DNA from 4 places in the Brevibacillus sp. RS1.1 genome. Region 1 is predicted to be linked to each of the others. Evidence: riboswitches for the same ligand, from Rfam matches in the RefSeq annotation. Region 1 holds a riboswitch; each other region holds the start of a gene.
The links. A riboswitch is a leader RNA that binds a small molecule or an ion and turns the genes downstream of it on or off. The one in region 1 is predicted to bind cyclic di-AMP.
Positions count from the first base shown of each region.

Region 1 (7,629 bases):
TGCTCCACACCAAACTGCGGGAACCGCAGTAAAGATGTCAAGAATCTGAACTTGCGAGAATGGACATGTTCGAACTGCGGGACACAGCATGACCGTGACGAGAATGCCGCGATCAATATTGAGCGAGAAGGACTTCGTTTGTTGTGTCTCACAACTTAACTGTCGGGACGACAGGGATAGCTTGGCGCATTTCACTTCGGTAGAAGTGACTACCCAAGAATCCCCCACCTCCAAGCAGTAGCGTAGGTGGAGGGAGTGTTCAAGATAAACTTGTCAGTGGTATAACCAATACGTGAAAGAAGGAATTTCAGATGTTTCCATTTGAAGTGTCTTTTCCTACCAAAATTTACTTTGGCATAGGCGAACTGGAACGTTTGGGCCAAGAAGCAAAATCATTAGGCCAAAAAGCATTGCTCGTTACAGGCGGCAATGCTGCCAAACGTACAGGACTTTTGGACCGCGCCAAGGCTCTGTTGCAGGAAGCTCAAGTGGCGTATCTTGTTTTTGACAAAATCGAACCGAATCCGCGTACGGCAACGGTTGATGCCGGAGCTGCGCTTGCGCGTGAGCATCAGTGTGACTTCATTCTGGCTATCGGTGGCGGCTCCGTAATGGATGCCTCCAAAGCGATTGCGGCAGCAGCCGTTTCCGGACGCCCGATTTACGATTACATGCGGGGAAATCCGAGCGGTTCTGGTCAATTACTGGTACCCGTTCAGGAAGCACTGCCGATCATGACCGTCCCGACAGTAGCCGCTACTGGTTCGGAAGCAAACCATATCAGCGTCCTGACTCATTGGGACACGCATGAAAAATCTTCGATCAACGGTCCAGCACTTTACCCGAAGATTGCCATTCTCGATCCGTCTGTCACCTTTACCGTTCCGGCTCGCGTCACAGCAGAGTCTTGCGCCGATATCTTTTCCCATCTGTTTGAAAACTATTTGATCAGCGCGGAAGGAACCCACGTTCAGGACGGGATTTCCGAAACACTCATTCGCCTCGTCGTCGAGCACTCCATCACAGCGTTCCAGCAACCAGACAACGCTGAAGCACGATCCACCCTTTTATGGGCGAGCACATTGGGCATCAGTCCCTTCGCTGCTGGCGGTCGCGGTGCTGGCATGCCGTTGCACGGAATTGAACATCCGCTGAGCGGAATCTACGATATGGCTCACGGTCGTGGACTGGCGATCCTGTCCCTTCCTTATTTCGAACAAGTGATATTGCAAGACCGTCCCGAGAGACTAGCCCGTATGGGACGTCATTGTTTTGGCGTTATGGTGGAGAATGAGAGCGAAGCAGCACGAGCAACGATTGATGCCGTTCGCCGTTGGTATGAGCGTATGGGAATCACAGAACGTCTGTCTGACTTCGGTGTGACCAAACAATCACTGGTCCAAATGGCTGAGGAAGCGGTTCGCATCGGCGGACGCGGAATCGGGTATCTGCCTAGCTCACGAAAATTGAATGAATCCGATGTAATCGCGATCTACGAGGCTTGCCTGTAATGGAAGCATCAAACACACTGGCGAGCCTACGCTCAGTTATGTAATAATACAAATTAATCATTAATCAAAATTATTTTACTACGGAGGTTACCACCATGGCAGATCCACGCATTAATGAACTGGCAAGCCGTCTCGTCCGTTACTCACTCCATTTGCAAAAAGGCGAAAAAGTTCTGATCGAAAATACAGGCCTGCAACCTGAACTCGTTCGTGCACTTGTGCGTGAATCATTTGCAGTTGGGGCTCTGCCTTTGGTCACCTTAAAAGACCAGGAAGTCATGCGTGCACTCTATCAAGGCACGAGCGAAGAACATATGGCTCTGATGGCAAAATACGAGTATGACCGGATGAAGGACATGGACGCTTACATCGCCATTCGCGCCTACGACAACATCAACGAGTATGCCGACGTACCGGACGACAAAATGGGCATTTACGCTCGTGTCCTGTATCAACCTGTACATACGAACGAGCGCGTTCCGAACAAACGCTGGGTTGTACTGCGCTACCCAAACAAGTCGATGGCACAGCTGTCCAAAATGAGTCTCGAGAGCTTTGAGGACTTCTACTTCTCCGTCTGCAATCTGGACTACGCGAAAATGTCAGCTGCCATGACTCCGTTGAAAGAGCTGATGGAGCGCACCGATCGCGTACGCATCGTCGGTCCAAAAACGGACCTGCGCTTCTCCATAAAAGGAATCAATGCCATCAAGTGTGACGGTAAACGCAATATCCCGGATGGCGAAGTATACACCGCTCCTGTACGCGATTCCGTGGAAGGAACGATTTTCTACAACGCGGCATCAATCTACAACGGCATTACCTTCAATGATGTTCAGTTCACTTTCAAAGAAGGCAAAATCGTGGAAGCGACCAGCTCCAATACTAAAGCATTGAACGACATCCTCGACACGGACGAGGGCGCACGTTATATCGGAGAATTCGCGATCGGCTTCAACCCGCACATCCTCCACCCGATGCTGGACATCCTGTTTGACGAAAAAATCGCGGGCAGCTTCCACTTCACGCCAGGGAATGCTTACACAGTAGCAGACAACGGCAACCGCTCCTCCGTTCACTGGGACTTGGTCCAAATCCAACGCCCTGAATACGGCGGCGGCGAAATCTGGTTTGACGATGTGCTTATTAGAAAAGATGGGCGCTTTGTGTTGCCAGAGCTGGAAGGCTTGAACCCGGAGAATTTGATTTAAACGAAATGAATGAAAAAAAGGGTTAGGGAATGAGTTCCCTAGCCCCTTTTCTATTGTTCAGAGAAAATAAAGTGTTAGACTGGCCTATTTTACAGGCGACACTGTAAGCGGGATTGGTGAGTGTCGAACTCCACCCTCTCAATAAAACAAGAGATATTCTTATTAATCCTACCAAATTTTACGGGTTTCTTTCACCGGTGAATCTCTGTTATTCTAGGTCATGCCAAACAAAACAGCCGAAACTTCCTCTCGAATGGAAGTGCGGGGGAGCTTTTTTACTTGCAGATGAGAGATCTGCATGGGGTGAATCGCCAAAGTGCGTAGGGTTGTTTCCTCAATCCGAATCCGTCAACTAACCTCGTAGGCCAAAAAAAGGAGACGATGTGAATATGAAACGCCTTGGTACTATTGCAATCGCGACATTGGGATTGGGATTTGTTCTTTCCGGCTTTTCTAACACAGCTTCTGCCGCTACCACATGTCCGCAATACGGGTATCAACCATATATGCAACCTGTCCAACCGCAAATGCAAGCACCTTACGCAGCACCAGCGAATCAACAGCAGCCAGCTCAACAGCCAGTAAAACAAGCTAACCAACAAGTGGATGCTTCCTCTGTTGGGAAGCAAGTAACTGATTTGGTAAACCAAGAGCGTGCAAAAGCAGGTCTGAAGCCAGTGGAACTGGATGCTTCCCTGAACAAAGTTGCACAAGCAAAAGCGGCTGATATGTCCAACAACAACTACTTTGACCATACAAGCCCTACGTATGGCTCTCCATTTGACATGATGAAACAATTCGTTGTATCTTCTAGGACCGCGGGTGAGAACATCGCCATGGGTCAACGCACCGCTGAGGAAGTCATGAACCAATGGATGAACAGTGAAGGACACCGTCAAAACATCATGAATCCTTCCTTCACCAAAATCGGTGTAGGCTTTGTGAATGGATACTGGGTACAAGAATTCATCGGATAATGAATTTAGATATAAATGCCGAGTCCTCTAGCGGGGACCCGGCTTTCTTATTTTTTCCCTGCCTTGTCTGGAGTGGCCCTTGAACATCTATCTCCGTGAAAAGCCAACAGCTAGCTTTATACGCTTTATTCAGATTTACTTCCCATTTCTAGCTCGTTTGTCTTTTCTTCATCCACCGATTCCGCACCTTCTCGAATTTTTTCTACAACTTCTTCAGATTTGAGTTGCTTGTGCGAAGGAAGTTCTAAAAAAGTAGAAGCACGTCGATCGAGCCACAAGCTTTCCTCACCTTCCCTATCAGTTGCAACGAAGATAAACCCACCTGAATAACTAAAGTACGTAATGTTTACATCTTCCCCGAGTGTATTTTTCATGTTCTCGTAAAGGTCAAACAATTCAGGACCAGTTTTTTCACCACCAGCCATGATTGGCTCTGTATCTGTTGCTAAAACTATACCTTTTACTTCATCCCCTTCCATAATGAAGGAAAGTTTTTCATCCGTTGAAGATAGTAGTCCTTGCATATTCGTATCGTTGTATTTACGTATTTTATCCGCTTCTGGTAAAACAGCTCCCTGAATCGAAAAGTTCGACAGGGCTACATTCCTACTCGATTTGCTTAAGGGGTGGTTCTCTTTGTTACGTGCCTGTTCCATCTTTTTATATGCCTGTAGTGCTTCCTTATCCCCTTGGTTAATGGCCCCAGCCCAAGTAGCCAATGATATTCCAGCAACAATTACCGCACCTATCAATGTCCATGTGTATTTATTCATAACTCCCCCAAAGTTAATTCATTTCGATACAGGAATATTATACCAATTTTTCAAATCTCAATGAATTATGCAATAAAAAAATGGAGACATTGAAGCGTCTCCATTTTTTATTTTTGCCATCATTTCATCCATACGGCAGCCTGACCTCAAAACACGTACGAATCAAATCACTTTGGACAGAAATCGTTCCCCGATGCTTCTCGACGATATTTTTTGCAATAAACAAGCCGAGTCCTGTTCCTCCCCCTTGATGCGTTCGCGCTTTGTCGCCTGTAAAAAACATTTCAAAAATATGCGGCAGCGCCTCCTCAGGTATCTGGTCGCCGTAATTCATGATTTGCACAACCACTTCATCGCCCTCACGATAAGCGTTCAAATCGATAAACTGGCCATCTCCCCCGTAGCGTATCGCGTTGGTCAGGATATTCTCAAATACGCGCGCCAAAAGCTCCCCATCTCCCACGATCACTAATTGGGCAGCAACCGTACACCGCGCGACGAGCTCATTTTTCTCAAAGGAAGGATACATCTCCTCATTTAACTGGACAAGCAATTCACTCAAATCAATGGCCTTTTGCTCGATGGTAACCATGCCGTAATTCATTCTCGTAATTTCGAAGAGCTCATCAATCAGCTTTTCCAATCGATGCGATTTGGTAAGAGCAATCGTCGCATAATGCCGCATCTGTTCTTGTGTTATCTGCTCATCTTGCAAAATGAGATCCAGATAACCCAGAACAGATGTCAGTGGTGTACGCAAATCATGCGCCAGATTCAAAACAAGCTGATCCTTGCTGCTTTCGGCGAAATCTCCTCTTTCTACCGCCTTTTGCAGCATTTCGCTTGCTAGATTGATATCCTTGGCGATTTCTGCAAACTCATCATTGGATGGAATATGGACATGCCGTGTAAAGTCTCCACTCGCGAGATAATGAATGCCCGTAGAAATCTCCCGAAAGTAGCCAGCATACCGTTTGGTCAGGAGATAGAAAAACAAGATCGCAATGGGAGCAAAGACAATCAAAAAGAAATTGATATCCCCCATCTCCTTGATGAAATAGCGAACCTGGGTGAGTGGATCTTCGTACTTAACCCCCACCCGATAGTAAAACTGGAGCACTTTATAGAGCAGATAGGTTACGATAGCGGCCAGAAGCATGCCAAACCCAAGAAGCCCAAGCATTTTGAAACGAAAGCTATGTCTCCCCTTCGCCATGGAAAAAATGAACCACTCCTATACTCGTTTTCGTCCAAAGATCACTCATGATAGACTCTTTTAACCCGTTCTCCCAAACGGCTTACCAGCTCGTTCGTAATGGTTTTACACGATTGGGCCATTTCTTCGGCAGTGATCTCCTCCTCTTGATCTCTGCCAATAAAGGTCACAACCTCCCCTCTTTGCACCTCTTCCATATCTGAAATATCTACAATGAGCTGATCCATGCAGACAAAGCCAATAATCGGTCGCCTTTTTCCTCTAATCAAGCAGGTAGCCCCCACTTGTGACAGCATGCGCGGAACCCCATCTGCATATCCGATAGATACGATGGCAATCTTACTGTCCTTCTGCGCTATGTGGGCGCGTCCGTAGCCAACGGGTGCTCCTTTTTCCACCTGTTTCACCTGCACAACTCTTGCTTTTAGTGATAGCACAGGTCGTAGGTTGACGTTTGTTTTTACCTTGTCTCCCTGCTTGCTCAACATCCCGTAGAGAGCGATCCCCACTCGAGCATAATCGTATTGCAGCTCCCCGTAATTCAGCACGCCGTAACTGCTTTGGACGTGCAGCTTCTGTGGATCGATCCCCTTTTCTTTCAGCTGATCGATCACGTTTTGGAAACGGTCGATTTGATTTTTCGTGTATGCGATATCCGAAGCTTCCAAACTGTCAGCCACACTCAAATGCGTAAAGGTACCGCATACCTGCAAATGCTTATATCGATACATGGACGCGATTTTTTCCGTGTATTCCCAAGACTCCCCGAGTCTCCCCATCCCCGTGTCGATCTTGATATGAACAGGGATTTTCACGTTGTAGCCATTCAGTGTTTGGGCATATTCGTCATCTACTACGGTTTGTGTCAGTTTGAAACGGGCGATCTGGCGTATCCGACGCTCATCGGTATAGCCAAGCACCAGAATCTCCCCTTTTACGCCCTTCTCCCTTAACTCGATTCCTTCATCGATTGTGGCCACGGCGAAGTGATCAATCCCAAGCTTGTTTAAGAACCTCGCGATTTGCCATCCGCCGTGACCATATGCCTGCGCCTTGACGACTGCCATCATCGCACAATCCTTGGGGAGAACCTGCTGGATTTCCCTGACATTATGTTGGAGATGCGGGAGATGGATATCAGCCCATGCTCGCTCGATTTGATCCGGTTTCCCACCTCGAAAGCGCTGGATCGCCTTCATCGCCAGCACTGAAAGAACAAACGACAGTACTGTGACCAGCGTAAAATGCACCAAGCCAAAGTAGCTGTCTCCCAATAGCCCGATGCCATACAGCAGCAAAGTCACCCAAAACGTATTCCATATCGATAGTCTCGTATATAAAAAAGTACTGATACACACTCCCAGCATGATGCCAGGGAAATACCACAGATGATACAAGGTCCCGTTAAACAAGAGGTCTTTCACTGCTGTAAATACAGTAAATCCATCCGTAAAATCCTCATACACATTCACAGGAAGATAGAGAAGGATCGAAAGCAAATATAGCTTTCCTACTTTCCATAAAAACTGCTTTAGCATAGACGCATTTCTGTTGCGATCTGAGCCAAGCTTTTGCATGAAGAAAAATCCTGTGCACATAAAGAAAAACGGAACTGCCACCCTGGCTATTGTTTGTCTCAGTGTGAAGTCCGCCCATTCACTTATGGATAGCAGTGGAAAAGTATGGATGGCGATAACAAGAATCGCTGCAATGATTCCGAATCGATCCAGCCCGCCATACTGATTTTCACTACCCACGTTCATTACGTGCCTCCTGATGAAATACCGTAATGATAAATCCATCCACGTTGTTGCCCGATATTTCGTAGCGCTCACCAGCCACAACCGGGATGTGCGTAACTGTATCGGTAGCTTTTACATAGTAGATTTCCATGTTCTCCTCATCTACTCGCAAATGCTCCTGATGGAATTGGTAGTTTTT
Region 1 is NZ_JABSVA010000006.1:62,933-70,561, reverse strand. Features, by position in the region: gene tnpB (IS200/IS605 family element RNA-guided endonuclease TnpB) at 1-159, shown strand, start outside; gene HP570_RS19800 (iron-containing alcohol dehydrogenase) at 312-1,511, shown strand; gene HP570_RS19795 (aminopeptidase) at 1,607-2,722, shown strand; cyclic di-AMP (ydaO/yuaA leader) riboswitch at 2,947-3,104, shown strand; gene HP570_RS19790 (CAP domain-containing protein) at 3,112-3,699, shown strand; gene HP570_RS19785 (hypothetical protein) at 3,825-4,472, opposite strand; gene HP570_RS19780 (sensor histidine kinase) at 4,597-5,688, opposite strand; gene vanT (serine racemase VanT catalytic subunit) at 5,730-7,451, opposite strand; gene HP570_RS19770 (M15 family metallopeptidase) at 7,438-7,629, opposite strand, start outside.

Region 2 (7,629 bases), on a different contig from region 1:
TCCATGGAGCCTCCAACCTCTGCTACGCGCTCTTGCATGCTGCGCAAACCGTAGGACGTCATTTTCTCCCCATCTGGATCAAAACCAACACCGTCATCCGTTACTCGCAGGCGAACCTGCTCTTGCAGTGTAAATAGCTTCACTGCAATCTGGGTAGCTCTGGCATGCCGCAATGTATTGGACAAGGACTCCTGCAAAATACGGAACAAATGATCCTCAATTCCACTCGGCAAGCCTTCGACGTCTTCAATCTCCCAAGTCAGCTGCATGGTATTTTTACGCGTCAGCTCATCTAAAAGTTCCAGAATAGCTTCCTTCAATGACTTGTTTTGTAACGTAGCCGGGCGAAGGTGCAAGAGTAATGCCCTCATCTCTGCTTGTGCAGCTGCTGCCATCTCTTCGACCAATTCAATCTGTTGGGCTGCACGCTGAGGATTTTTTTCTACAAGCCGCTTCATCGCCGCAGTCGTCATGGCGATGGCGAACAACTGCTGGCTGACTGCGTCATGCAGTTCTCTCGCCAATCTCTGTCGCTCCTCAGTTACTGCTGCATGCTTCAATTGCTCTGCGAGAGCCGCATTGTGGTTCGACAACCGCTGCAAAGATGCTACTTGCTCTTCCCATTGCGAAGCCAAGCGATTGATCTGCCATCCTAATTCGCCGACTTCATCGACGCCCAATTCGGGAACCCGATATGACAGCATCCCGCGTCCAAGCTTCATAGCAGCTTCCCACAGTACACTGAGTCTCTTTTTCAACAAATTGCCGATGATATAGGAAATGATCAATGCCACTAAGACACCTGCCGGCAAAGAAACAACAAAAGCAGCAAGCTGAATCAAGCCCTCTGGATCGGTAGGCAGATTGATGCCTATATATTCTGCCAGCCACTTCACGAGGTTGCGGTCGCTAATTATTTCGTTGTACCACCGATGAATCCCGGGGTGATCTTTCCATAAAAAGTATAGCCAAAAGAAACAAATAAACGCGGCAGTAATTGCACTGACGGCCAGTAACATGCCATAGCGCACGTATTGCCACTGAATACTTGCCAATCGCTGTCGACGCATCCGCCAGTACCTCCTAGATGTACTTGACTTTTATATCGCCGACAAGCAGCGAGATATGCAAGTTTACTTTTTGCAATGCTTCATCATACTGATCAGAACGAATCTTAACACTGCGATTGATACCTCCCTGCCGGTGGCTTAGCACCTCCAGGTCACCAATACTCAAGCCTGCCGTTACCGATACAGGAAGATCGATAGGCACATAAATCGTCACATCGCCTACCCAGCCCTCTACGACAAGAAACGCCTCATCCCGCATCAACACTGCCCGAGAAAGATCAATCACAACATCCCCGATTCCATGCCAGACATGCAAGTAACTCAGTTCAAAACGCCCGGAAGTCAGGTGATAATCCCCAATCAGAGAACTGCGGGAATCTTTTGGCAACATGTCGTCAGGTGATGAAGACATTTTTTCGTGATGAGGAATTTTGCCACCAACATGCTTCCATTTGTTCCAGTTGTCTTGCCAAGGGCGTTCCGCTGTTGAAACGTTCACGTCATTCGGGGCACTCGCATCACTAGTCAAAATCGTCTCCGCAGATGGGGTCCCACTCTCTCCCAATGGTTGATTCACATGGCGATCTCGTCTGCTGTTCTTGCCCCGAATCAACTGAAAGCCGAAATAAATAAACACGATTGGTACTGCAATCTGGAACAGATCATCAATCCCGACACCAAACCACATGTCCGTCGCGATGATGGTCCCCAGAGAGAATAGAATCCCTCCGCCAATCCGATTTTTATTCCCCCACAAACGAAGGCCAAAATAAATAAGCACCATCGGCCACAAATCAAACAGACCGAACGATATGATACCCAAACTGTCTAACAAAAGACCGATTCCCGTAAAAATAATCAGGACACCAGCCAACATTTTGTGTAAACGGGACAGTTTCACAAAAGTCTCCTCTCTCACGCCCCACGCTGATCGTTTTCACTTTGTCCATTACGACATGTATAGATGAATGCAGGCGGAATGTTCAACAGGGTAAAGTCGATCTTGACCCAGGGAAAACGATCCTGCAACTCAGCTTGGAGTTGTAGCGAATATTGGAATGTAATAAATAGGCCCCCTGGCTTCAGTACAGATTGAACTTCGTCCAGAATTGCTGCCCGCAGCTCTTGTTGAAAATTGGCGAATGGCAGACCTGAGATAATGACATCTGCACCTGCAAGGTCCTGCTCCTCCAAGTAAGACCTAAGTTTAGTCGCTTCCTCCCTGATAGGAAGATCGGGAAAACGTGATTGAAGCATAGAGCGAAATTGGGAATCTCGTTCCACGAGCACGTACTGTGTGCCGGGATGCAAGCGCTGATAGATCGTTTGGGTAAATGCCCCTGTACCAGGTCCCAGCTCCAGGATCACATCGGTTGAAGCCCAATCGACGCTTTTCAACATTTGCTCACATAAAAAACGAGAGCTAGGGATGATACTACCGACGCGTCCAGGCTCAGCGATAAACCGCCGCAAAAAGACCAAGAAGTCCTGCAAGAATCGTACCTCCTAGGGGAAAAGCAGCCTGATGTACACAGGCTGCCGAATTGACACACTCTATTCTACACCTTGTCCCCCAGTTCCTGTTGAATTAGGATTGTACTGGTTTGGCTACCGGTGTTTTTACTTCCTTAATGGATGCTTTGATGCTAGCAAGTTCTGCATCGAGATCATCCTTTTCCAGCTCAGACAAAGCGTTTTCCCAAGCGCGGTTCGTTTGGCGCCATTGCCCGCTCATTTGCGCTTCTGCTTCCATGCGCATGACTTTCTCTTCCATGCGAGCGAAGCCACGGCCTGCGGACTGATTGCCGATACCGACAACTGCTTGATTGACTTGCTTTTGTGTACGAGCTACTTGTGCACGTGCCATCAGTGTGAACTTTTTCGCACGCATTTTATAGAACTCTTCCTTCAGCTCAGCCAGCTTCTCGCGCATTTGCGTAGCTGACTCGGATGCTGACAGGTACAGCGTTTCATATTCCGCTGCACGGCCTTCGTACTGCTTCTTGTCAGCGAGTGCTCGACGAGCCAACTCGTCTTCTCCTTCAGTCAAGGCGAGCTTGACTTGGCGATCACGTTTTTCGATCAGAGCATTGGCTTCGTCCAATTGCTGACGGAATTTCTTTTCCAGTGCAACCTGACGGGCAACCGCTACTTCAACTTGTCCGATTTCTACTTCCATGTCACGCATATATTGATTCAGCATTACTACCGGATCTTCCATCGAATCCAATGCATCATTTACCGAAGCTACTGTCAGGTCACGCAAACGTTTAAAGATACTCATTATTTTTTCCTCCTCATCATATCACATCATATTGTTCATCCAAAAGACTCTTGCGACATTGGCGTTACTGTGGGCGTCTTCTTACATCTCTCTCCCAAGTGTCCAGCGTATCTTCCTTTAATACTTTTTGGGCCCATTCACGCTCCCAAGCAGGTGGCGCTTGTTTAGGTTCTTGGCTGGGACGCAGTAAGCGATATCCCAGATAAATCACCCCAATGGCCAGAAGCGCGTGAAACAGTAGGTCAAGCTTGCCAATCAACATCAGGAACCCGAATAGGAAGACCAGGATTCCCCAAAATCGTGAACCGGTTTGTCCCATGATCTTTTTGGCACCGTATATCATGATCACGCCGGGAATGATAAACCCGAGCAAGTCTCCGATATCGATACCCACCAGATCGAGAAGAACCAACCCACCGACTAGCAGCAGAACCAGCCCGAGTAGTACTTTGCCAGACCGTTCGCTCATTACTCGCTTACCTCCATTCGTTTTGCATGTGGTGCTTGTGGAACGTTATGCCCTTATTGTAGCCCTCGGTATAGGCTTCCCATAACGGGCGTGCGGTTGGTTTTTCCCTCCGTCCTTGGACGGAGACATTTTCCTGCCTTAATCGGACGAGCTCTCCCGCAAGGCAGGAATAAGCCCACGTCGAAAGGCGGCTTGCACTGTCGAACGAAAACGTTACAGCATTTGACGCTATCTTTGTGACGAATATGTGAATGAACAGATAAAAAGAAGGAAAAAAAGGACTGGCGTAGAATCTTCGTAAGAGTGCGTGTAAAAAAACATCGAAAAATAGCCGAATTCCGCTTAGCGGAAACGGGGGAACCACGTTTTTGGGGTGAATGGTTGCTACTCCTAGCAGCCTAGGGCGTCCTTTCGACCGAACCCTTCAGCTAACCTCGTAGGCTCACGAAGGGAGCAGTTTCTTTTGCGCAAGATGGTTTTATCTTTATTTATGGCTGGATTGCTTGCTATGGGGGCAGGCGCTGCACAGGCTGCTGAGGAGAATACTCTCCATGAAGTTGTCAGCGACTTGTACGGTACCCCTTACAAATCTTCCGGCTCGTCCAAAAAAGGCTTTGACTGCTCCGGTTTCACACGCTACGTATTTGATGCGTTAGGTGTAGACCTGCCTCACAATTCTGCTTCCCAGTACGAATTAGGTACAGAGGTAGACAGAAAAGATTTGCAACCAGGCGATCTCGTATTCTTCAATACGAACGGTCGCAGCATTTCTCACGTGGGTATCTACATCGGAGACGGCACATTCGTGCACTCGGAATCTGGTCGTGGAGTCGTCAACACCAAGTTGAACGATCCATACTACTGGAGCAAGCGTTATGTAGGCGCCAAGCGTCTCAGTGCTCCTGTTCTAGCGAAAGCAGAAACTCCGAATAAGGAAAAAGCGGTGCAAGCTGCATCGTTGCCGGAAAAACCAGCTAAAAAATAGTCATTCGGCAAAATAATAAAAGCCAGGGACACTACGTCTCTGGCTTTTTCTGACGAAATTTAGTACCTGGTCTAAAGAGGTACCCTCACATATTAGAACAACTTAATAACTTACGGGGTTTCTTCCCCTGATAGGGGCAAAGCATGTTATGATAGACAAGACCCATTCTTTGAATGGTATTCCTTATTAATAGAAGTAACTGGGGGTTGTTCCGGTGAAAGATCACATTTTAATTGTCGATGACAATCTGGAGATTATTGAACTGCTAGAAGACATTTTGGAGAACGAGGGCTTCAGCGTTTCCTCTGCTGAAAGCGGAGAAGACGCACTCTCGCTGCTCAGCCAAGGTGAGCGTCCCAACCTGATCCTTTTGGATATTATGATGCCCAACATGAGTGGCTACGAGCTCTGCTCTCAAATTCGCCGTGAGTGGGATTTGCCTATACTGTTTCTCAGTGCAAAAGGAAAAGCGGTAGATAAGGTAGTCGGCTTTGAAATCGGCGCAGACGATTACATCACGAAGCCTTTTGATACAGAAGAGCTGCTCGCTCGCATTCGTGCCCACCTTCGTCGCTATGAGCGCATTCGCAAGCATACCGAAGAGCAGCCTGAGAAGGAAACAGCCTCTTCTCCAATTACGGTTTTGAAATTCAAGGACTTGGAAATTCATAAAGAAACGTATTCCGTATATGTATGTAACCAAAAGATCGAGCTCTCTACCAAGGAATTCCAACTACTCACCTTCCTCGCAGAAAATGCGGGCATCGTCTTTACAAGAGAGCAAATTTATGACCGTGTTTGGGGATATGGTTATGGCTCGCTCAATACAGTGACGGTCCATATTAAAAACCTCCGTGAGAAGCTGGAAACGGAACGTCAATTCATTAAAACACAATGGGGGACAGGCTACGTATTTATCGGGGAGAAGCTTTAAATGAGCTTGCGCAATAAAATTTTTCTCTCCTTCATTGCCTTGCTCACACTCACCATTTTGTTGTTTAAATTTGTTTTTCAAGACATTATTGTCGCTCAACTCAAAAATGACCGGCATAATCAGTACCAGGCTGAGAAGGAAGCCGCAGAGAAGGTCATGCTCAATCAACTGCTTCTCGTCAGTAATTTCAAGGACCCAATCGAACGCATGGAGCTTGAGAAGCAGTTGCCAGACGACGTGATGTACCGCATGCTCGTGAAGGATGCCAATGGAAACACTATCTACAGCAAAACATCAAGCGCCTATAATTTAAAAATGCCTTCCCCCTCCTCATCAAGCCGTGGCGATTCTGCTAAGCAAAATGACCTCAAAGTGGTCGCTGAGTACCATTTTCAGCAGGAGCCACCGCGTACAGGGGAGATTGTTGTTTATTTCTACACGGATGATTACGACATGATGGCTACGACAGGGGTTTCCATGATGCTTTGGTTTATTTACGGAAGCATTAGTCTGGTAGGATTGGTTCTGCTCGCTTTGTTCGTTCGCTGGATACTACGTCCGGTTAACGAATTATCGCGCGTCACGCAAGAAATCCAGGAAGGGAAGCGGCTGGTCACATTTACGTATCGATCGCATGATGAATTCGGGCAACTCTTTCGATATTTCGGGGAAATGGTGGATGAGCTTCGCTTAGCGGAAGAAAGACAGGCTGAAATGATTGCTTCGATCGCCCACGACTTCCGTACACCTCTCACCACGATCAAAGGGTATGCCTCATATATCGGCTCTGGTCGCGTGACGGATATGACCAAAATACAGAAACAGATGGGCAAAATCGAGCTAAAAACGACGGACTTGGAAAAGCTGCTGGACGAGCTGCAGGACTTCACCACGCAAAGCTCCGAAGTTCGACTCAGCATTAACCGCATTCATGTCAAAAGCTTCTTGCGAGGAATCATTGAGGACTATTTGCCAAGAATCAAAGAGGCAGGCCTCACGTTTCAATGGAAGCTGCGAATCTCCAATGAACTACACATCGAAGCGGATGAGACTAAGCTGCGCCGTGTCATGGAAAATTTGTTGAACAACGCCATTCACTACAACAAACCGGATGGCTCCATTTACCTTACTTGTGATCAGCGAGAAGGACATGTCCTTTTTACTGTAATCGACAAAGGAGAAGGAATCGCCGCTGAAGACTTGACGAAGATTTTCACCAAGTTTTATCGGGCGGAAAAATCACGAAATCGCAACAGTGGCGGTACAGGCTTAGGCTTAACGATTTGTAAGAGCATCGTCCGGCTTCACGGCGGAGATCTGATGGTAAACAGCGAATTGGGAATGGGAAGCAGTTTCTCCTTCACCATCCCCTTCTTCCACGGGTAGCTTTCTCAAGCTACCCTTACTTTATATAGATTTATTCTCAGTTAATTATTTCTTAATATTTTACTTGTAAAATCATTTTTGTAAGCATGTTGCTTTCAGTGATAAATAACCCCCAGTTCGGTATCTGACACAATCGGCGAAACCGTAGTGATAAGATGCCTCTTTTTTTGCCCCCTAACTTCCATTTTTTTCTATCTCTTCTCCAAACGCATCGGCAGTCCGTTCTTGGGACGCAAGGTGACCAACGGCTCGGGCTCCACTGTCTGGTTCGGTTCAGCCAGTCGTAGTCGATATCGCTGTGCAATCGTCGCCAGTAGCAATGCTGCCTCCATCAAAGCAAAGTTATTCCCAATACAAACACGCGGCCCGCCGCCAAACGGGAAATAAGCATAGGCTGGATTTCTTTTTAAGAGGTCGCTGTCAAAACGCTCTGGAATGAATTCTTCAGCCTGCTCATAATAGCGTGGGTCACGGTGCATGACATATTGGCTCATCATCAGT
Region 2 is NZ_JABSVA010000012.1:57,115-64,743, forward strand. Features, by position in the region: gene HP570_RS25705 (HAMP domain-containing sensor histidine kinase) at 1-1,070, opposite strand, end outside; gene liaF (cell wall-active antibiotics response protein LiaF) at 1,084-1,971, opposite strand; gene HP570_RS25715 (class I SAM-dependent methyltransferase) at 1,986-2,564, opposite strand; gene HP570_RS25720 (PspA/IM30 family protein) at 2,659-3,354, opposite strand; gene HP570_RS25725 (LiaF transmembrane domain-containing protein) at 3,419-3,823, opposite strand; cyclic di-AMP (ydaO/yuaA leader) riboswitch at 4,143-4,282, shown strand; gene HP570_RS25730 (C40 family peptidase) at 4,287-4,808, shown strand; gene HP570_RS25735 (response regulator transcription factor) at 5,023-5,742, shown strand; gene HP570_RS25740 (sensor histidine kinase) at 5,743-7,128, shown strand; gene HP570_RS25745 (cytochrome P450) at 7,320-7,629, opposite strand, start outside.
Region 2: another riboswitch for cyclic di-AMP. It lies ahead of HP570_RS25730 (C40 family peptidase); the one in region 1 lies ahead of HP570_RS19790 (CAP domain-containing protein).

Region 3 (7,629 bases), on a different contig from region 1:
TCCTTTTTCCCATTTCAGTACAGTACCGTCTTCTTTCAGTAAAAAAAGTACGCCTTCATGAAGATCGAGCTGCTGAATGTTCTTGATTTTATCCAAACCGGCCAGTTTTTCTGGTGCTTTCTTCTCATCAATCTGCCATACTTCACCAGCGCTCGTGAGGACATAATCCGTCATGACTTGCTTGGCATCCTTGATCCCGGCTAGCTTGTGCGGTTCATACTTCTTGTCAGATTGAAAGCCCCACTTCCACACTTGCCCATCCTCAGTGAAGGCATAAGAAATGCCTGGCCTCCACCCATAGCCTGCTTCATCAAAAATGACGCCTGTTGCAATGGCAGTAATCCCTTCCAGTACCGGCTTATTCCCCAATGGTTTCCAGGACTTCATCGTTGTGTTCGATAAATCTGCTTTTGCATCATCTTGACCGCAAGCCTGTAGCTTCACCTCGGTATTGCCCGTCGTGCTAACCGTTGCTTCAACCTTTTGGGAAGCTGCCTTCGCAGGGGATGCAGCAACGACGCCCCCTGTCGTCAATAGGGAAAGTACCGCGGTATAGCTCAACACTGCTACCCATTTCTCTCTTTGTACCATCATGAGTCTCCTCGCCATCGTCAAATGTAAACAAATGTAAGACGTTGGCAACTCGAATTGCGTTACTGTAGATCGCCGGCTTCGTGATCCCTACTTCTGTAGCAATTGCAACCGGATACAAATAAGAGCTTTACCATAGATTCGGCAAAGCTCCGCAGTTCATTCAGTCTTGTTTTCACGCGGGTCATCAGTAAGGCTTGGACGGGCGAGACTTCTGTTCAGCTTCCTTGACAGCCGCTCCAGGATTCGTCGCTCCCATCGGTCCGCCCATTTCTTTGTGATTTCCGCCATTGCCCTGTGCAACTCCAGCTTTCAAACGCTGACCGTACTCTTCGTCACATTGGGAGAAGTAACCAAGCATTTTCTCTTGAATGCGAGGATCACAGGAGAGGAGTGCATCCGTCAGATTGGCAATGAGGTCTTCTCTTTCCCAGTCTTCCAAGAGGCGGTATCGTTCTCCCGCCTGTTTGAAATCGTTGGTGCGATCAATTTTTTGACGAACGACCTTCCCTTCCACTTCTGGCTGATGATCAGGAGCTGCTTGCTTGGCTTCCTGCAATCCGCCAATCGTTGATGGCTCATAGTTAATATGCCGCTGGGTCCGATCAACTCGATACAGCATTTGACCGCCTTCCTGATTGGTAGCGACATGCTTTTTGGGAGCGTTGACCGGAAGCTGCAAATAGTTGGCGCCAACGCGATACCGTTGCGTATCGGAGTAGGAAAAGGTCCTTCCTTGCAGGAGCTTGTCATCAGAGAAATCAAGTCCATCCACTAAAACACCTGTCCCAAATGCTACTTGCTCGACTTCAGCAAAATAGTTATCCGGGTTTTTGTTCAATACCATTTTGCCTACCGGAAGAAACGGAAACTGATCTTCAGGCCATATTTTCGTTGGATCAAGCGGATCAAAATCGAGTTCGGGATGATCGTCATCACTCATGATCTGGACGCACATTTCCCACTCCGGATATTCTCCCCGCTCAATCGCTTCATACAAATCCTGCGTGGCATGATTGAAGTTTTTCCCTTGGATCTCTTCCGCCTGTTTTTGTGTCAAATTCTTAATTCCTTGCGCTAACGGCTGCCAATGGTATTTGACCAGGACCGCTTTTCCTTCATGGTTTACCCACTTGTACGTGTTTACGCCAGAGCCTTGCATTTGTCGATAGTTCGCTGGTATTCCCCACGGGGAGAACAAAAACGTAATCATATGTATGGCCTCAGGCGTGTTCGAGATGAAGTCAAAAATCCGTTCCACGTCTTGAATGTTTGTGACAGGATCAGGCTTGAACGCATGGACAAGATCAGGAAACTTCATGGCATCCCGAATGAAAAAAACTTTGAGGTTATTGCCTACCAGATCCCAGTTCCCGTCCTCTGTATAAAACTTCACCGCGAACCCACGTGGATCTCGCAATGTTTCGGGCGAATGTGTGCCATGATTTACCGTAGAAAACCGCACAAACACAGGCGTTTTTTTCCCACGCTCCGAAAACAGCTTTGCCCTCGTGTACGTAGAAATCGACTCATCACCAACGGTTCCATACGCTTCGAAATAGCCATGTGCTCCTGCACCTCGACTATGCACGACACGCTCAGGTGTTTTCTCCCGATCAAAATGCGTAATTTTTTCAAGAAAATCGTAATTCTCCAGAACGGTTGGCCCGCGATTTCCAACTGTCCGCAAGTTCTGGTTGTCTGTGATCGGATGGCCTTGACGATTCGTCAGGATATTATCTTCTGCCTGGCTGATGGACTTGCTCTTTTCATCCATATGAATCCTCCCTGTCCAGTTTTTCTCATGTGTGGTTCATAACCATGGTTACCGAATGAGGGATTCTTTATGCGAAAAGACTAAATCGCTTCGTACGCAAAATCATCGTTAAGCACTGGAACTGCGCCACTCTGATTCCACTGCGCTGCAAGTTCGACATCTTCCGGGTACCCCATACTGATCAGTTCTTGGCCAGAAGCACATTTCTGCAAGTAAGCAGGAAGATGATCTTGAGCCGATCGAAAGGCTGCCACTGCTATTTCGGCCTCTGGTGACAATCGATATCCCTTCAATTCATGAAGCAGCGCACCTGCCGCAATCATATCTTCAATAGCAGGTCGCAATGCTCCATTTCCCCACCGTTCACCGCAAGCAATGACGGTTACGGTTCCATTCTGCTGCTGTATGTATCTGGCCACAGATGGCGCGTTTCGCAAGCACGCAGCGATTACCTTCGCACCTGTTTTCTTCGCCAACACGGTACAGGTCGATCCGTTTGGCGAGGGTAATACGATTCTACTTCCCATTGGAACCGTTTTCAAACAGGTGGGTGAAAGGGAGACTGGTTCTCCGCGTTTTCCAGCGAGCAGCGCTGCTTTTTGTTTGGCGAATGCTACGGTTGACTCATCCTTTACCTGATAAGGATAGACGATACCTCCTCGTCCCGTTACGATATCGACACACGTGCTGAAGGAGAGCACATCGATAATGACGATCATATCCGATGCTGCCCCGACCTGTTCTACCCCTTCGTATCCCCAATCAAATCGAGCTGTATAGTCAAGTTGTTTGCATACAGTTCTATCTCCCAAACCCTCCACCATCCTCTATCAAAAATAGGTACTCGTCCCCTTACGTTCGCCGTTACGAATTAAGACAAGAAACAATATCGTATTATTGTCCCACTAGATTAACAAGAATGGAGTGAACATGGATGTCTGAAATCGAATACGACGACGATCAAGGTAATTCGGAAAAAAGAAATCACAAACGCCCAAGAAGAAATACTGTGAGAACGACCGGTATTTTGCAAAACAACCTCGCCCGTGCTCTCACCGCTCACCTCGACCTGGTAAATCTGAACACAGAACCGGTTGAAGTACGTGTGCAAGTATTAAACTGGGGTAACGCAGTTACGCAAACGAATCCAGTTAGCACCTTGCTTGACATCACGCAATTTATCCCAGCGAATACTCGAACTGCTTTCAATGCGCTGATCCCCGCTTCTTTCCACTATGAAGTCCGCCTTACCGTAGCAGAAAACAACAGAAATGTCCTTCTCACCACTTATGGCCGTACTACTATCGGCGGCGGTCAAGTTGTTGGTCTTACCGTTCTTGACAGTCAGTTCCAAACTGTCGAAATCGAAACTTGTATTTAACTATCTTGCAGGAAGAAAATGAGGAATTATGGTGGGACGCCATAGTTCCTTTTTTTATCCATTCGCATGCAGGAAAAGGCGCTTGGGACGATCCCAACGCCTTTTTGCTTCTACGACCACGACAAAAAAAGAAACTGCCCTCGAAAGGACAGTTTCTTTGAAAAGGAGACTTACAGTTTTACTACGTTCTCAGCTTGTGGGCCACGGTTGCCTTGAACGATGTTGAATTGAACTTTTTGACCTTCGTCCAAAGTTTTGAAACCGTCACCTTGGATTGCGCTGAAGTGTACGAATACATCGTCTCCGCCTTCTACTTGAATGAAACCGAAACCTTTTTCTGCGTTAAACCATTTTACTGTTCCGTTCGTTTGCATTTGAAAAAACCTCCAAAAATTGATTTGAATATGCTAGTCATATTTACCGAAGCAAATAAAGCTCACATATCATGAAGAAATACCAGATCATGTGCGATGATACGCCTTCATGATATGTGAATTTTACCTACCCGGCAAAAATGTGAATGTCATAGGACGGAACTGCAAAATAAAAAACTAAACCTTTTGAAAACCTAAAACAATGAAAGCCCTTCCTCTCTTCCATCCTTGCGGCTCCGATGACCGCGCCAGTGTGAATCGGGGATCCAAAAATGTTATCCATCAGCATACAAACACCTCGATGAATGATTAGGTATCAATTTTTCAAGTAGCAACCTCATTCTACCATGGTTGTCCAAAAAAAGCAACCGTTCACCCTTATTCTGGACGAAGCGGGACTCTGATACAATAGGATTGGGAGGGATTACATTGCAAAATCATATTTTGACAACCATTCAATTATCTGAAATGCTTGAAAAGAAAGTGCCCGTACTTTTATTGGACGTACGCGACGCCGAGAAATTTGTTTCCGGCAGCCTCGTTCACGAAAACGCATCGACGCAAAACGTCCCCTATCTTCTTATGAAAGAACAGGACAAGCCGCTTGATGAAGAAACCGAAAAACTCGCGCAAAATGTGCAAATCGTTACCTTATGTACAACAGGTAACAAAGCTCAAAAAGCTGCGGCTCTCCTTCGTGAGCATGGTTTTCATGCAAAAGCATTGGAAGGCGGCTTAACTGCCTGGAAGGAACAATCAAACGAAACGAAATGAGCCTAATTTATCAACGATTCTAGCTATTTGCCATATATTACTCCTTTATTTCGATTGGGATTGTTTGATATCGTTGTTCATGCCAAACGAAATAAGCCGAGACTTCCTCTTTGAAAAGGAAGTGCGGGGGACTTTTTTGTGGATGAGCTATTCCACATTGGGGTGAATCGCCAAACTGGCGTAGGGTTGTTTCCTCAATCCGAATCCGACAACTAACCTCGTAGGCAAAAAAAAGGAGAGATTTGTTTTATGAAACGTTTTGGTTCTGTTACAATCGCGATGACTCTTGGTCTGGGCTTGGCTTTGACAGGGTTTGCTTCTTCTGCTTCCGCAGCATCTAACTGCCCATTGAAGAACGGACAATTCCAATTCAATGTGGGTCAAAATATGGGACAATTCCAAAAAGCACCAAATGCTCAACAGTTCCTTAACTTTTTCCAAAAGCAAGGCTTTGTTCCTGGCCAGCCACAAGCAGTACAGCTGATGCAACCTGTTAAGCAAGGACAAGCTACACCTGTACAACAACCATGCCCGTATCAACCAGGATCTTTCCAACAAGCACCCGTACAACAAGCTCCAGTACAACAAACACCAGCACAACTAGTACAAACAGCACCAGCACAACCTACCAATAATGTCACTGAGCCTGCCGCTCCAGTAAAACAAGCGGATCAAGCTAAGACGGGTGATTTTGCGAAACAAGTCGCGGATTTGGTAAACCAAGAACGTGCAAAAGCAGGTCTCAAGCCTGTTCAAATGGATGCAACACTGTCCAAAGTAGCGTTGGCAAAAGCACAAGATATGTCTGCTAACAACTATTTTGACCACAACAGCCCAACGTACGGTTCCCCATTTGACATGATGAAGCAGTATGGCATTCAATACTCGACAGCAGGTGAGAATATCGCCATGGGTCAACAGAGTCCACAAGAAGTCATGCAACAATGGATGAACAGTGAAGGCCACCGCCAAAACATTATGAACCCTGACTTCACAAAAATTGGTGTAGGCTTCACAAATGGCTACTGGGTACAAGAATTTATCGGGTAACACGCTTTGCACGAAACGAAAAGCCGGTGTCTCTTAATCGAGACCCGGCTTTTTCGTGTAGACATTAATCCGGCTGTGTTTCAGAAGCCTGTTTTTTGGGGGTACAGCAGCTTTCCTGCTCATCTAGCAAAGCAACGTCCTTTTGATTCATTTCTTGCTTGGTTGGGTAAGCAGATACTTGCTGCAGCTCGGCATTGACATCAGACGATTGTTTCATCCGTATGGCCCCCTCGCCGTTTTTGGTGGTACATCCCTAGTATGCACGCGGCTCTAAACGACTCATTCCTAAGGAACACTGGAAGCACATGCAAATGAACCTATCTGCTAATAATATGTTCAAGGTCTTTTAAGGCAGCCGCTGCTGCCGCGACAGGATCTGATTTTCCTCCAACGACCAATAAATCCCCCATGACATCTGTTTCTACCCGGATGGCTTTTGTCGTACCTGATACGGATGCAAACGGATGGGTAAAATCCACCGCACACAGCTCAACTGCTACAGAAACCGTACCATTCGCTTCCTTTTGAATCGTTCCGATCAGCTTGGGAATCTTCGTATGCTTTTTCCACGTCTCGATTTGGAACGTGGTTATTTCGCGAATACTTGCGCGTTCGATATCGGTTAGATTTACTTGCCCGCCAAAAGCAGCGTTTGCCAGGATCGTGAGCTTCGAAGCTGTATCCCAACCATCGATATCGTAGGAGGGATCCGGTTCGGCAATCCCCATCTTCTGAGCGAGCTCGACAGCTGCTGTACAGGTGAGCCCCTCTTCCATCATTTTTGTTAGCACGAAGTTCGTCGTTCCTGTAAAAATACCTTCGACTCGTTTTACTTCACAGCCTGCCAAGTTATACTGCAAAAGATCGATCGTCGGCAGAGCTGCTGCTGTTGCCCCACTAATTTTCAACGCGGTACCATGTTTTTTGGCAAGAGCGGCCAAACCAGCATAATCAACAACAAGCGCACCTTTTGAAATCGCGATCGCATGCATGGCATTCTCCAATGCATACCGAATATAAGTCAGACCAGGTCCCCCCTCTTTTTCAGATGGACCTGCCTCGATGAGTACGTCTGCTTGAACTGATTTGATAAATTCCAGCGCGTTCCAAGATGCGTTCCCTGCTTGTTTTGTATGAGCATAGTCTGCCCATTTCCCTGGATCGATTCCGTTCTCATCATAGAGGCCGGAGGATGAACGAACGATTCCCACGAGTCTGACATCTGCTTCATATAGCTCGCGGTACCGCTCCCGTCGCTCTTCCAGCAGTCTGGCTACCTGCTGTCCTACTGTTCCGAAGCCTGTCACCATAATATTCCAACGTTTCATGAGTCAATCTCCTTGCTGTTTATGCTCCGTTTATTTCCACCATTTTTTTCTATTTTTATCTTGTATCCGGTGCAAATCCTTGCGATTCAGTTTCTTTCCTGTTTTTGCCGAGTAGAGCTCTTCCGTTTGATCAATAAACAATATTCCTTCCAAATGGTCCATCTCGTGCTGAATACACCGAGCAAGGAAATCTTCGGCTTCGATTGTCTTTGTTTCTCCTTGGCGGTTCAGCGTCTGGACTTTGACATAATTCGCTCGAGGTACAATTCCGAAAACACCTGGGATCGAAAGACAAGCTTCTTGCCCTACCTGCTCACCTGATTTTTCCATCAACACCGGATTGATTAGTTCAAT
Region 3 is NZ_JABSVA010000001.1:144,806-152,434, forward strand. Features, by position in the region: partial or broken gene HP570_RS29985 (RCC1 domain-containing protein) at 1-609, opposite strand, end outside; gene HP570_RS00535 (catalase) at 779-2,368, opposite strand; gene HP570_RS00540 (2-phosphosulfolactate phosphatase) at 2,449-3,189, opposite strand; gene HP570_RS00545 (hypothetical protein) at 3,303-3,749, shown strand; gene HP570_RS00550 (cold-shock protein) at 3,920-4,123, opposite strand; gene HP570_RS00555 (rhodanese-like domain-containing protein) at 4,553-4,897, shown strand; cyclic di-AMP (ydaO/yuaA leader) riboswitch at 4,982-5,139, shown strand; gene HP570_RS00560 (CAP domain-containing protein) at 5,147-5,947, shown strand; gene HP570_RS00565 (hypothetical protein) at 6,012-6,164, opposite strand; gene HP570_RS00570 (homoserine dehydrogenase) at 6,265-7,275, opposite strand; gene def (peptide deformylase) at 7,306-7,629, opposite strand, start outside.
Region 3: another riboswitch for cyclic di-AMP. It lies ahead of HP570_RS00560 (CAP domain-containing protein); the one in region 1 lies ahead of HP570_RS19790 (CAP domain-containing protein).

Region 4 (7,629 bases), on a different contig from region 1:
TTTACCTCGTTAAAAGGCATCTCCCTTAAAGCTGCTGCCCCTTGATAGGATTGTTCGTTTAACTGAGATAGTTCTTGTCCATCTACGATGATTTTGGCTTCACCCTTTGAGCCCCCATTGTCGGGAATGCCGAAATAGAAAGAAAGCCAGACATTTTTTTGGTTCCCCAGAATATAGTTGTATGTTTTGGTTGATTCCCCTTCACTGCTATACACGTTCATTTTCGGCTCTATTCGCTCACCTGCTACCGAAAAGCTTGGGAGATTCTCCGTCATAGGTGTAGTTCCTGTCATTTCTTTCATAACCGTTAATGATTGAACGGGGCCTTCTCTTTTTTGGAGGATTTCAGAGACAACCATGACTCCAAATACAAGTACAACAATAGTTAGAGCCGAAGCCATGAGCTTTTTATAAGAAAGGTTTGAAGAAAATCCAACTCGATAGGAAACATAACCAATCGCTGCCCCTATTGTATTGGATATCACATCATTTACATCAAAGCTACCAAGATATGTTAGGGCCTGAACTGTTTCTAGAACGAAAATCGCTAAGACAAACAAGGATATGAACTTCCCAAATCTTACACGATACAACAGGGGAAATAATATTCCAAAAGGGATAAAAGCAACAACGTTTCCGAAATCAACAATCCATGAATAAGTTAGTTCTGGAAATGTAAGTGGTACTCCTTCTGGAGCAAGGATAAAGGTGTATCCATCTACACTAGTTGCACCGTCGAGCCTGTTAAACGCAAAGAACATAAAAAATAAAATGAATATCGTATAGCATATGGTCCCAACTAAGATGATTTTCCGTGATTTCGTTTCCATCATTTCAATCTCCTTAAAGCTATTTGTGTCTGAATGATTTTACTCTGAATGAATACGTAAGTGATTGGCTGTTAGTCACTTGAAGCCCATTTAGAAAAAAATTGAAAAAAGCACTTGATATACCCTGAGGGGGTATTGTATAGTAAAGGTGTGATCAGGAAACAACGTTAGGGAAACGATACGATAAAATATACCCCCAAAGGGTATTTGGAGGGATTATAATGAGTGCCAAAACAGCAGAGGCAACAGTCGCAATCTCAGGGATGACTTGCGCAGCTTGTGCACTGCGCATCGAAAAGGGCTTAGGAAAAATGGAGGGAGTGGAGACCGCCAACGTCAATCTGGCTTTGGAAAAATCCACAGTGGTGTTCGATCCAACGAAAACGAACATCGACGACATCCGCTCCAAAATTGAATCGCTCGGCTATGGCGTCGTCTCTGACAAGGTGGAGCTAAACATCTCGGGAATGACGTGTGCGGCTTGCTCCACACGGATCGAAAAAGGCTTGAACAAAACAGCTGGGGTTCTAAAGGCAAACGTGAACCTGGCGATGGAAACAGCCACTGTCGAGTACGATTCCTCACAGGTAAGTGTGACGGACCTTATTCAAAAGGTAGAGAAGCTAGGGTATCAGGCGACTCGCAAGGAAGATGGAAAAGAAGAAGAAAAAGTAGATCGTCGCCAGGAAGAAATCAAACGGCAGACCCGCAAGTTCTGGATTTCCGCGATTCTGTCGCTCCCACTGCTCTGGTCGATGGTGAGCCACTTTTCCTTCACCTCGTTTATCTGGCTGCCTGAAAGCTTGATGAATCCGTGGGTACAGCTCGCATTGGCCACACCGGTACAATTCATCATCGGAGCACAGTTTTACGTCGGAGCTTTCAAAGCCCTTCGCAACAAGAGTGCCAACATGGATGTGCTGGTTGCTCTCGGTACCTCGGCAGCTTATTTCTATAGTTTATGGGTCGCGATCAACTCCATCGGTGCTCATGGTGGCCACATGTTGGAGCTGTACTTTGAGACCAGTGCGGTACTGATCACGTTGATCGTTTTGGGTAAATTGTTTGAAATGAAAGCAAAGGGACGTTCTTCGGAAGCGATCCGCAAGCTGATGGGCTTGCAAGCAAAAACAGCAGTAGTCGTACGAGATGGCGTCGAAATGACCATTCCTGTAGAAGAAGTGAGACTAGGCGACGTCGTTCACGTGAAGCCAGGCGACAAAGTACCTGTCGATGGCATCGTCATGGAAGGGCAGTCCGCAGTAGATGAGTCCATGCTGACTGGCGAAAGTATTCCGGTGGATAAAGCTGCAGGCGATACCGTCATCGGCGCCACCTTGAACAAAAACGGCTTTTTGAAGGTCCAGGCAACCAAAGTCGGAAAAGAAACGGCTCTGGCGCAAATCATTAAAGTAGTGGAAGAAGCACAAGGAACAAAAGCACCGATTCAGCGTGTAGCTGACAGCATCTCCGGGATTTTTGTCCCAATCGTAGTAGGGATTGCTATTCTTACCTTCTTGATCTGGTACTTTTTCGTTATACCTGGCAACTTCGGTGAGGCTTTGGAAAAAGCAATTGCCGTACTCGTAATCGCTTGCCCATGCGCCCTCGGTTTGGCAACACCGACCTCAATCATGGCGGGCTCTGGACGCGCAGCTGAGCTGGGCATCCTGTTCAAAGGCGGGGAGCATCTGGAGACGGCTCACCACTTGGATACGATCGTCCTCGATAAAACAGGGACTGTAACCAAAGGCGAGCCAGAACTGACAGACGTCATCGCCATTGATATCGAAGAACAAGAGCTGCTCTCTTTAGTCGGTGCCGCTGAGAAAAACTCCGAGCACCCATTGGCTCAAGCTATCGTTCGCGGTATTGCGGATAAAGGAATCACTGTGGCTGATACGGGTTCGTTTGAAGCCATTCCTGGTTTCGGTATCCGGGCCACCGTCTCCAGCAAAGAAGTACTCGTCGGTACCCGCCGTTTGCTGGAAAAACATCAAATTTCATACCAAGCAGTGTCCGATACCATGCTGGCACTGGAGCGCTCCGGTAAAACGGCGATGCTCGCAGTCGTCGAAGGCAAGCTCGCTGGTTTGATTGCCGTAGCGGATACGATCAAACCAACCTCCAAGCAAGCGGTTCAGCGTATGAAAGCAATGGGATTGACTGTGATCATGATGACCGGTGACAACCGTCAAACCGCCGAGGCCATTGCCCGTGAAGCAGGAATCGATCACGTCATCGCAGAAGTCCTGCCTGAAGGCAAAGCCGCAGAAGTGAAAAAACTGCAAGAACAAGGCAAAAAAGTCGCGATGGTCGGCGATGGTATCAACGATGCTCCTGCACTCGCTACCGCTGACGTCGGTATGGCAATCGGTACAGGTACAGATGTGGCGATGGAAGCAGCCGATATTACCCTGATGCGCGGCGAACTGACTAGTGTCGCAGACGCCATCGAGATGAGTAAGCTCACCATCCGCAACATCAAGCAAAACCTGTTCTGGGCATTGGCCTACAACACCTTGGGCATCCCAATTGCCGCAATCGGCTTACTCGCTCCATGGCTTGCCGGTGCCGCAATGGCCTTCAGCTCCGTATCCGTCGTACTCAACGCACTAAGACTGCAACGAGTGAAGCTGTAACAACAGTAACAAGCGGCTTCGTCCGCCTTACCTATACAACATAAAATGCAAGGAGAGATTGATCATGACAAATATCACATTGAACGTAGAGGGCATGTCTTGCAATAAATGCGTAGCGCGCATCGAGAACACATTGAAAGATCTTGGTGCAGAAGGCAAAGTAAACCTGGCTGAAAAAAAGGTTGAGGTTTCCTATAACGAGAGCAACTTGACTCTCGATGCAGTGAAAGAAGCTATTGAAGACCAAGGTTACGACGTCGTTTAATCATTGTATCTTTGAAAAGCAAAGCTCCTGCCTGATTCATTGAGGCGGGGGCTTTTTGGTGTTGAGGTAAAAGTGGCTGTAGGGGAGGGGAAGAAGCCCATTTCCAGTCTACGCTTCCACCTACGCCCCGCAAGGGGTTAGACTGTCCGCTACGAAATAAATGTCGGGAGCGCTTCAAAAGTAGAGTTTCGAGGATGTATTCGCAGAGGTTGAAGCTGACAACCCCCGCCATTCATTTCTCCGCTAAGTAGGGCTCCAGAGGCGCTAGGACTGGAAATGTTCTTCTTCCCAAGCGGCTATTGTTTACATCTTGAAAGCATCATTCAAAAAGTCTTTAAAAAAGCGTAGAACCTCAACAGCTCGTAGAGGAAACAGGTGAAATAAGCGAAGATCTTTGGACACACCTACCGAGGCGCAGTGAAAAAAAGCGAAACTGCCTTTAGCGTCCACCTCTGAGCCACATCCTGATGGACTACTTTGGACGCGGTTTCGCTTTTTTTCACGGAGCCGGGCACCCCATGCTCCCGCGCAGGGGTTCCAAGAATCTGAGCGTTTTCTCCTGTTTCCTCCCCACCACAACAGCGAGTATAACGCACTAATCCTTCAACCGAATAAGCAACGAACAGCTAATCCAATCCGACTCATAAAGAAAGCCGTAATCCGGTTAAAACCATGCTAAACGAACGTTCACAATAACTGGAAGCCAGCGTATAATTCAAATCACAATCACGCTTCAATAAGAAACAACACATACGGCCTAGTTCCGATATTCTCGGAAGCGGGGGAACCAATCTTTTGGGGTTAATCCTGAGTGATCAGGAGGGATGAGGAAATGTCTTCTCTGCCATCCTACCCGTCAGCTAACCTCGTCGGCCAAAGCAGGGAAGGTCATGGATGGATAAAGTCTAGGCATTTTATGCGCAACAAGGGGATTCCTTGCGGGCGTGTGATAGGCCGATACAGGCTTTTTCTTTGGGACCTTTGTTCTGGAGAAAAAGGATGGATCGGTCTATTTTTTTATGGAAATATCGACGAGCAGCTTACGCGATACAGTCGTGAAGGAAATGGTGTGGATCGCTGGGAGGCAGTCGGTACGACATAAACCGCTGACAATCGAAATCGGGAAGACAGAGTACAGGGAGTCCTGACAATGGACGCCAGGTATTCCGTAAGCCTGCGGATTTTCTACACGAGTAAAAATCAAGCGTGCCTGCTTAGGTTTGCTGGAGTGTGGAAGCTTCGCGGGCTTTTTACATTTACGAAAAAACGAAGGATGAGGGATATCATGTCCAAAATGAAAGTCCATCAACTTACAAAAGTGTTTGGCAAGCAGCCCGAGCTGGCCTTGAAGCTGCTGGCGGAAGGACGTAAAAAAGAACAAATTTACAAGCAAACCGGCCAGTCCATCGGTGTCAATCAGGTCAGCTTTGAAGTCGAGGAAGGCGAAATCTTCGTCATCATGGGCCTATCCGGCAGCGGCAAATCAACCTTAATCCGACTGTGTAATCGACTGATTGACCCAACGAGCGGAAGCATCGAGATCGATGGGGAAGAGATCGTGGCCATGAAGGCGACAGCTTTGCGCGAGGTGCGGAGGAAGAAGCTCGGGATGGTTTTCCAAAACTTCGCCCTGTTTCCGCAGCGGACGGTACGGGAAAACGTGGAGTTTGGTTTGGAGATTCAACAAGTACCACCAGGGCTCCGACAAGAAAAAGCACGGGAAGCGCTCGCGCTCGTTGGATTGACCGAGTGGGAAAATGCGTACCCAGATCAATTGAGCGGAGGTATGCGTCAACGAGTCGGATTGGCGCGGGCGTTGGCTAATAATCCAGATATTCTCTTGATGGACGAAGCGTTCAGTGCACTGGACCCGCTCATTCGAAAAGATATGCAGGATGAGCTGCTGGAGCTTCAGATGACGATGAAAAAGACGATCCTGTTCATTACACATGACTTGCATGAGGCGTTGCGACTGGGCGACCGGATTGCCTTTATGAAAGACGGGCAGATCATTCAAATCGGCCGCCCAGAAGAAATCCTGGCTGACCCAGCGGATGAATTCGTGCGGAAGTTCGTGGAGGATGCCGACCTGTCCAGGGTGCTCGTTGCTGAAAATGTGATGAAACGGGCAGAAGCAATCACGCCTGACAAAGGGGCCCGAGTGGCACTGCAACTCATGATGGATAATGGCGTGTCCAGCTTGTACGTCGTGGACAAAAAGCGCACACTGCTCGGATTGATTACGGCGTATGACGTATCACTCGCGATCAGTACGGGAGATTCGCTGGAGGCAATCATGAAAACCGACCTCCCTACCGTTTCGCCTGACGCACGTCTGCACAGCTTGTTCCCGATGATGGCAGACCTGCATGTCCCGATTGCGGTAGTGGGCGAGCAGCAGCGTTTGTTGGGTGTCATCGTAAAAGGAGCGGTGCTAGGCGGGCTGGTAGGCAAAGTCAATGTCCAAGAACATCAGAGAGCAGAGGTGATGAGTGATGGACGTCGTGCCTAAGCTACCGATTGGCGGTTGGATGGAAGGGTTCGTGGAGGTGCTGGGCCAGTACAAAGGGGTATTGTTTGATCCGGTGGCTATCGTCATTTCCACGATGGTGACTTACTGTTCTACGGTTTTGGCAGAGATACCTTCGCTGATTCTCATCTTGCTGCTGGGGGCCGCTGCGTGGGTTTTTGCAGGGAGAGCGTCCATGGTCTTTACGGTTGTTGGACTTTCTCTCATCCACAACTTGGGGTACTGGGATGAAACGATGGAGACATTGGGACTCGTCCTCACTGCCACCATGATTTCGATCGCTATCGGGATTCCGGTGGGCATTCTTTGCGCGAGACACGATACGTTTCGCAATCTGGTTACGCCAGTACTGGATTTGATGCAGACGATGCCAGCGTTCGTTTATTTGATTCCCGCCATCTTTTTCTTCGGTTTGGGCGAGGTGCCGGGAGTTATTGCCTCCGTTATTTTTGCTTTGCCGCCAATCGTGCGTCTTACGAACTTAGGCATTCGTCAGGTCCCAGCGGAAATGGAGGAAGCGGCGGACGCCTTTGGCGCAACTGGGTGGCAAAAGCTCGTGAAAGTGCAGCTGCCGTATGCGAAATCGACGATCTTGGCGGGCGTCAATCAGTGCATCATGCTCGCCCTGTCGATGGTGGTCATAGCGGCTATGATCGGGGCGAAAGGCTTGGGTGCAGATGTGTATCGTGCCGTATCGCAAGTGGATATAGGAAGAGGATTCGAGGCGGGGCTATCCATCGTGATCATCGCTATCGTCCTGGATCGGCTTACCCAACATGCAGGAAAAAAGGAGAGAAACACATGATGAACAAAATGATTCCAGCTTTCTTGGCAGGGATGATGGGAGCAACAGCTTGGCTCGCAGGCTGCTCTAGTCAAAACACAAACACACAAATACCGACAGCAACGGTGGTCGATCCTATTGCTTCTGAGACGTCGGACAACGCGTTAGGAGAAAAGCTCGACTACAAAATCATCGGAATCGACGCAGGAGCAGGCTCGATGGTAAAGACAGAGGAAGTCATGAACCTGTATGGCTTGGATAAATGGCAGCTTGTCGAAGGCTCAGATGCAGCGATGACAGCCGCTTTGATCAAGGCGTACGAAGCGAAGGAACCAATTATCATAACGGGCTGGACGCCGCACTGGATGTTTAAAAAGATGGATTTGAAATACTTGGCGGACCCAAAGAACGGCTTTGGCGGAGCGGAACAAATCCATACCATCGTGCGCAAAGGGCTGAAAGAGGATCAGCCTGCTGCCTATCAATTTCTGGATAAGTTCTGGTGGGAGCCAGCTGATATGGAGTCGGTCATGGTTCAAATGATTGACGGAAAAGATCCGGAAGTGGCCGCTGCGGAA
Region 4 is NZ_JABSVA010000009.1:148,543-156,171, reverse strand. Features, by position in the region: gene HP570_RS23775 (VanZ family protein) at 1-833, opposite strand, end outside; gene HP570_RS23770 (heavy metal translocating P-type ATPase) at 1,052-3,472, shown strand; gene HP570_RS23765 (cation transporter) at 3,537-3,737, shown strand; cyclic di-AMP (ydaO/yuaA leader) riboswitch at 4,482-4,628, shown strand; gene HP570_RS23755 (quaternary amine ABC transporter ATP-binding protein) at 5,023-6,249, shown strand; gene HP570_RS23750 (ABC transporter permease) at 6,233-7,072, shown strand; gene HP570_RS23745 (glycine betaine ABC transporter substrate-binding protein) at 7,069-7,629, shown strand, end outside.
Region 4: another riboswitch for cyclic di-AMP. It lies ahead of HP570_RS23755 (quaternary amine ABC transporter ATP-binding protein); the one in region 1 lies ahead of HP570_RS19790 (CAP domain-containing protein).